One region of the Arthrobacter sp. SD1074B genome, then DNA from elsewhere that is predicted to be linked to it. Evidence: riboswitches for the same ligand, from Rfam matches in the RefSeq annotation. Region 1 holds a riboswitch; each other region holds the start of a gene.
What was found. Region 1 has a riboswitch for S-adenosylmethionine ahead of metX (homoserine O-acetyltransferase MetX). Riboswitches for the same ligand answer to the same signal wherever they lie in the genome.
Positions count from the first base shown of each region.

Region 2: it holds a riboswitch for S-adenosylmethionine, as region 1 does, so the genes downstream of both, ACUYM2_RS12155 (aminotransferase class V-fold PLP-dependent enzyme) here and metX (homoserine O-acetyltransferase MetX) in region 1, are expected to answer to the same signal.
Region 3: it holds a riboswitch for S-adenosylmethionine, as region 1 does, so the genes downstream of both, ACUYM2_RS17030 (DUF1737 domain-containing protein) here and metX (homoserine O-acetyltransferase MetX) in region 1, are expected to answer to the same signal.

Region 1 is NZ_JBRAZT010000001.1:1,252,649-1,254,903, forward strand. It holds gene ACUYM2_RS05810 (bifunctional o-acetylhomoserine/o-acetylserine sulfhydrylase) at 1-1,232, shown strand, start outside; SAM riboswitch class IV at 1,292-1,407, shown strand; gene metX (homoserine O-acetyltransferase MetX) at 1,419-2,255, shown strand, end outside.
Region 2 is NZ_JBRAZT010000001.1:2,645,923-2,648,177, forward strand. It holds gene hisN (histidinol-phosphatase) at 1-683, shown strand, start outside; SAM riboswitch class IV at 771-884, shown strand; gene ACUYM2_RS12155 (aminotransferase class V-fold PLP-dependent enzyme) at 919-2,255, shown strand, end outside.
Region 3 is NZ_JBRAZT010000001.1:3,647,822-3,650,076, forward strand. It holds gene ACUYM2_RS17025 (ATP-grasp domain-containing protein) at 1-799, opposite strand, end outside; SAM riboswitch class IV at 1,201-1,314, shown strand; gene ACUYM2_RS17030 (DUF1737 domain-containing protein) at 1,353-1,649, shown strand; gene ACUYM2_RS17035 (rhodanese-like domain-containing protein) at 1,646-2,056, shown strand; gene ACUYM2_RS17040 (O-succinylhomoserine sulfhydrylase) at 2,057-2,255, shown strand, end outside.

The DNA.
Region 1 (2,255 bases):
TCTACCAGACGACGTCGTTCGTCTTCCCCAGCGCGGAAAGCGCCGCCAACCGCTTCGCGCTCGCCGAGCTCGCCCCCATCTACACCCGGATCGGCAACCCCACCCAGGACGCGGTGGAGCAGCGGGTTGCCAGCCTCGAGGGCGGCCTCGGGGCGCTCCTGCTCAGCTCCGGGCAGGCCGCCGAAACCTTGGCGATCCTCAACATCGCCGAGGCCGGGGACCATGTGGTGGCCAGCCCCAGCCTCTATGGCGGCACGTACAACCTGCTGGCCCACACGCTGAAGAAATTCGGCATCTCGGTGACCTTCGTCGCGGATCCGGACGACCTGGAGCAGTGGCGCGATGCCGTGCAGCCGAATACCAAGCTGTTCTTCGGCGAGGTCGTGTCCAACCCCCGGCAGGACGTGCTGGACATCGAGGGCGTCGCGGAAGTGGCGCACCGGGCCGGGGTGCCGCTGATCGTGGACAACACGCTCTCCACCCCGTTCCTGATCCGGCCGATCGAGTGGGGTGCCGACATTGTGGTCCACTCGGCCACCAAGTACCTCGGCGGGCACGGCACCGCGATCGCCGGCGTGATTGTCGACTCCGGCAACTTCGACTTCGGCAAGGACCCGGAGCGCTTCCCTGGCTTCAACACCCCGGACCCCACCTACAACGGCCTGGTCTACGCCCGGGACCTCGGGGCGGACGGGGCGCTGGGCGCCAACCTCTCCTTCATCCTCAAGGCCCGGGTCCAGCTGCTGCGCGACCTCGGCTCCGCCGTCTCGCCGTTCAACGCTTTCCTGATCGCCCAGGGCATCGAGACACTGAGCCTGCGGATGGAACGGCACGTCGCCAACGCCCTCAGGGTCGCCGAATGGCTGGAGGCCAGGGCCGACGTCGAATCCGTCGCCTACGCCGGGCTGCCCTCCAGCCCCTGGTACGAGCGTGGCCGCAAGTACGGTCCGAAGGGTACCGGCGCCGTCGTTTCCTTCAACCTGGCCGGGGGAGCGGAGGCCGGCAAGCGTTTCGTCGACGCCCTCGAGCTGCACTCGCACGTGGCGAACATCGGCGACGTGCGGTCCCTGGTCATCCACCCGGCGTCGACCACGCACAGCCAGCTCTCGCCGGAACAGCAGACCGTGGCCGGCGTCAACCCCGGCCTGGTCCGGCTCTCGGTGGGACTCGAACACATCGACGACATCATCGCGGACCTCGACGCCGGCTTCCGGGCAGCCAAAAACGCCTGAGGTCACACAGCCGTCACAATCTTCGCGCTTGCGCCGCCAGGTTTCGTAGAATCGAGGCAGGTCATGAGTGCCAGTGACAGCCCCGGCTTGCTGGCCGGCAACCCTCCATTTGCGGCGGGGTGCCCCGGGTGAAGACCTGGCCTGCCGGTCAGCTGACGGCGGGCAAGCGCGAAGTTAGGTCCTCACATGACGATTGCCGTCACCCGTACAGGTGTCCCCGAAAGCAAAACCTCCGCTGTTCCCGATGGGACGGTGCAGTACCTCCCCATCGGTTCGCTGGCCCTTGAATCCGGCGCCACCCTGCCGGAGGTCACCCTCGCCTACGAGACCTGGGGCACGCTGAACGCCGACGCGTCCAATGCCGTGCTGATCGAGCACGCCCTGACCGGGGACACCCACGTCACCCGCGGCGCCGGCGAGGAGCCGGGCTGGTGGGAACAGCTGGCCGGCCCGGGCGCCCCGGTGGACACGGACAAGTACTTCGTGGTGTCGATCAACATCCTCGGCGGCTGCTACGGCTCCACCGGACCGTCGACGCCGGCCCCGGACGGACGGCCCTGGGGCTCGCGCTTCCCGCTGGTCACCCTCCGCGACAGCACTGCCGCCGAGGCGCGGCTCGCCGACGCCCTGGGGATCAGCAGCTGGTATGCCGTGCTGGGCGGCTCGCTGGGGGGAGCACGTGCGCTCGAGTGGGCGGTCAGCTACCCGGACCGGGTCCGGCGCTGCGCCGTGATTTCGGTAGGCGCCAGCAGCACTGCCGAGCAGATCGCGTTCGCCCAGGCCCAGACCCTGGCGATCCGCCAGGACCCCAACTTCAACGGCGGCGACTACTACGGCGGCCCGGAACCGGACGCCGGCCTGGCCCTTGCCCGACGGATCGCCCACATCACCTACCGTTCCGCCGCCGAGCTGGACGGCCGCTTTGGCCGGAAGGCCCAGGCGGCCGAGGCCACGCTGGAAGCCGGGTCGCTGGCCGGCAGGGGCCGCTACCAGGTGGAGAGCTATCTGGACCACCAGGGCAAC
Region 2 (2,255 bases), 1.4 Mb from region 1:
CTCCCGTCACCGATGCCGACAAGGCCGCCGAGGAAGCCATCCGCGGGCAGCTGTCCCGTTCCCGGCCCCGCGATGCCGTCCTCGGCGAGGAGTTCGGCAGCTCCGGCCACGGCTCGCGCCGCTGGATCATCGACCCGATCGACGGCACCAAGAACTTCGTCCGGGGCGTCCCGGTGTGGGCCACCCTGATCGCCCTGGTCGACGAAGGCGAACCCGTGGTCGGCGTCGTCAGCGCCCCCGCCCTGGGCAAACGCTGGTGGGCGGCCAAGGGCGCCGGTGCCTACACTGGCCGTTCCCTGGCCGCGGCCACCCGGCTGAAAGTCTCGAACGTCTCCCGGCTCGCCGACGCGTCGCTGTCCTACTCGAGCCTGGGCGGCTGGAAGCAGCGTGGCAACCTCGACGAGTTCCTGGGCCTCACCGAGGAGGTCTGGCGCACCCGCGCGTACGGCGACTTCTGGTCCTACTGCCTGGTGGCCGAAGGCGCGGTCGACATCGCCTGCGAGCCCGAGCTCAACCTCTATGACATGGCCGCGCTGGTACCGATCGTGACGGAAGCCGGCGGCCGCTTCACCTCACTCGAGGGTGAGGACGGCCCCTTCGGCGGCAACGCACTGGCCACCAACTCCATCCTGCACTCGGAGGTCCTCAAACGCCTCAACCCGGGCCTGGACGACCTGCTCTAGCCGCCCGGCCACGGCAGTCCGTAACACAACGCTTCACATTCCCGCTTGCCTTTTCGGTGCGCACGGCCATGTCCTAGGCTCGAACCAGGTCACGAGTGCCAGCGCTAAACCCCGGTTTGCTGGCCGGCAACCCTCCATTCGCGGCGGGGTGCCCCGGGTGACGACCTGGCCGGTCCGGAGCGGACGCGGCAAGCGCGGATCCCCTGTGAGCGGGGTCCTTTTTGAGCGAGGTCCCATGACGACTGCCACCATTCCTACCCACCCCACCGCCAGCGCGGGGCTTTCCGGAGCACACTTCGACGCCGCCCGTCGGCCGCTGTCCGCCGTGTCCGGCGCCGAGATCCTGGCCCCGCTGATCCAGGGCGGCGAGGTCCGCTACGCCAACCTCGACTACGGCGCCTCGGCCCCGGCGCTGTCCGTGGTGTCCGCCTACCTGAACGAGATTCTGCCGTACTACGCCAGCGTGCACCGCGGCGCCGGCTACGCCTCCCAGCTCAGCACCTCGGTGTACGAGAACGCCCGGAACATCGTCCGGGGCTTCGTCGGCGGACGCGCGGACGACTCGGTGATCTTCACCCGGAACACCACCGACTCGCTGAACCTGCTGGCCGGCTGCCTGCCCGTTGCCGGCGGCCAGCACACCGGCGAGGTGCTTTACCTCGACATTGAACACCACGCCAACCTGTTGCCCTGGCAGAACGTCCCGCACCGGAGCGTCGTCGCCGCCGCCACCCTGGCCGGCACCGTGGCGCGGCTCCGGGCCGAGCTCGCCCTCGGCGGCGTGAGCCTCTTGGCCGTCACCGGCGCATCCAACGTCACCGGCGAAATCCTGCCGATCCGTGAGCTGGCAGCCCTGGCGCACGAATTCGACGCCCGGATTGTCGTCGACGCCGCCCAGCTGGCCCCGCACCGCCGCATCAACATCGCCGCGGACGACGTCGACTACCTCGCCTTCTCCGGCCACAAGCTCTACGCCCCGTTCGGCGCCGGCGTACTGGTGGGCCGGCCGGACTGGCTCGACGCCGGGACCCCGCACCTAGCCGGGGGCGGCGCCGTGCGGGATGCGCGGCTGGACACGGTCAGCTGGACCACCGGCCCGGCCCGCCACGAGGGCGGCTCCCCCAACGTCCTGGGCGCCGCCGCGCTGGCCCGCGCCAGCCAGGTGATCGAGGCGCTCGACGAAAAGCAGTGGCACGCCCACGAGGACACCATCCGTTCCTTCCTGGTGGAGGGGCTGCAGCGGATCGAGGGTGTGAGCGTCCACCACATCTTCGAGGACACGGCCCGGGGAGAGGGACCCGGGACGATCGGCGTCGTGAACTTCTCGGTCGCCGGATACGACGCCGGCCTGGTCGCCGCGTACCTCTCCGCTGAGCACGGCATCGGCCTGCGCGATGGCCGGTTCTGCGCCCATCCGCTGCTGAAGCGGCTGGGCCTGCCGGCCGGGTCGCTCCGCGCCAGCTTCGGCCTCGGGTCCCGGCTCGACGACGCCCAGCGGCTGCTTGCCGGGCTGCAGGAGCTGCGGCGGAGCGGCCTCGGCTGGGACTACGTGGTGGACGCCGGCCGCTGGGT
Region 3 (2,255 bases), 2.4 Mb from region 1:
CCACCGGCGTCCCGTCGGCGCGCCGCCGGACATCGACGTCAACCGGGCCGGTCAGCCCAAGCGCGCGGACAGCGGCCATGGCCACATTGCCCACGTCCACGTCCTCGCCGGTTCCGACCCGACGGGCGGCCGCCGCGTTTCCTGCCTTCCCCCCGGCCAGTGCGGTTTTTTCGACCACGACGACGAACGGGGCGGCCGCGTTCTGCACCGGGGTGCCGAAGACCATCGGGCCGTAAGCGGTTCCCGGGATGAATTCCTGCACGATCTGGCCTTCCGGCAGCCGGTGCCAGTCGACCGCGGCGCCTCCGTCGACAACAGACACGCCGCTGCCGCCGCAGGAGACCCGTGGGCGGACGACTACCGGTCCACCAAGGGCTTCCATGGCGGCCTCAGGGCCGGAGAAATCCCGGGGGACCCCGAACCGCGGGACGGCCACCCCGGCCGATTGCAGCCGCCATGCGGTAAAGAGCCTGTCGTGGGCGAGGGCCACCGGTCCCGGCTCGCCGATGATGACGCGGACGTCGGGGCCGAAGGCGGGCCGGAAGGCCGCCAGCTGCGGCAGCTCGTCACTCACGGTAGGGATGACAACGTTCACGTCTTCGGCGGCCACCAGCCGGCGGAGCGCCGAGACCAGCTCCGGATCCGAGGCCTCCAGAACGCGGACGGCGGTGATTCCCGACCCTGCCGGCAGTTCGCGGATATCGGTACCCAGTACGGGTATGCCCCGCGCTTTGAGCTGCGCCGCGACGGCCCGTCCGGCAGATCCGCCCGCGCCGGTGACGAGCACGCGGGGCTTCACAAGCGGTCCGTTCCAGTGCCACAGGGAACCGCGCCAGCCGGAAGGGGGGCCAGGAAGGCAAAGATTAAGCCGTGCATCGAGACCATAAGAATCCAGTTCCTTTGTAGACGTGCCGGTGCCACAGTGCAGCGCCGGGCAAATTGCTGGTTATCCCATCGAAAATCTGCTGGCACATCGGTCATGCCCGTCCCAGTCAAGGCGAGGGCGCCAGGGATATCCCGAGTAGGAACTACCCGAATCTGTCCCGCAGGCACTGCGCCGGATGCTCACGAATACTGGGGCTCCTGCCAGCGCTACCCGCTCCCACGCTGTGGCTGGAAACTGCCCGCCACAGCGGCCGCGTGACTTAACATGACGGGGCCGCCGGTGCCGCCAGCGCCGGAAGTGCTACGTTTTTGGGGAGTAATGAGAACCGGCGCCAAGCCCTGACTGGCCGGTCGGCAACCCTCCCTTTCGCGGCGGGGTGCCTCAGGTGAGTACTCGGCATATCGAAATTCGAGCTGCAAGCGTGAAAGTAAGGAGATCCGTCGTGCCCGACGCGTCCGCACCTGCTGTGCCCGCCACAGTCCCCGCCCCGTCCTCCGCCGTCCCCGGACCGGCCGCCGACGGGAGGCTGGCCTACCGCCTGTTCACCGGGCCCGATGACCGCAGCTTCTGCGAACGGGTCTCCGCCGCCCTGGCCGAGGGCTATGTCCTGCACGGCAGCCCCTCGGCGACCTTCAACGGCAGCACCGTGATCGTGGCCCAGGCCGTCGTGCTGCCTGCCGCCATCGCGAGCGCGGACGCCGCCGTCGCCAACGCGGTGGATGAGCTGGACGTCGTCGAGTTCGACGGCGAGGGCCACGCATGAGCTACGCCGGAGACCTGAGCCCGGAGGAGGCATGGGCCAGGCTTGAGGCGGGCGCCGTCCTGGTGGACGTCCGCACCGAGCGCGAATGGGCCCAGATCGGCACCCCGGCCACCCCCACCGCCGCCGGAAAGCGGCAGGACCCCCTGTTCGTCCAGTGGACGTTGGCCGGCGGAGCGCCCAACCCGCACTTCCTGGAACAACTCCAGCAACAGGCGCCGGCGGCCGAGCTCGTCTTCCTGTGCCGCTCCGGCGCCCGCTCGGTCGCCGCCGCGGACGCCGCCGCGGCGGCCGGCTTCACCGCCTACAACGTCCTTGAGGGTTTCGAAGGCGAACCCGGCCCGACCGGCCGCCGGACCATTAATGGCTGGAAGAACCGCGGCCTCCCCCTCCACCCCGGAAAGCACTAAGTGAGCTTCAATCCCGATGCCCAGGGCTGGAGCCCGGACACCCAGGCCGTCCGCGGCGGACTCGACCGCAGCGGGTTCCAGGAGACCACCGAACCGATCTTCCTGAACTCGGGCTTCGTCTATGAATCCGCCGCTGCGGCAGAGCGCGCCTTCACCGGCGAGGACGAACGATTCGTGTATTCGCGCTACGGGAACCCCT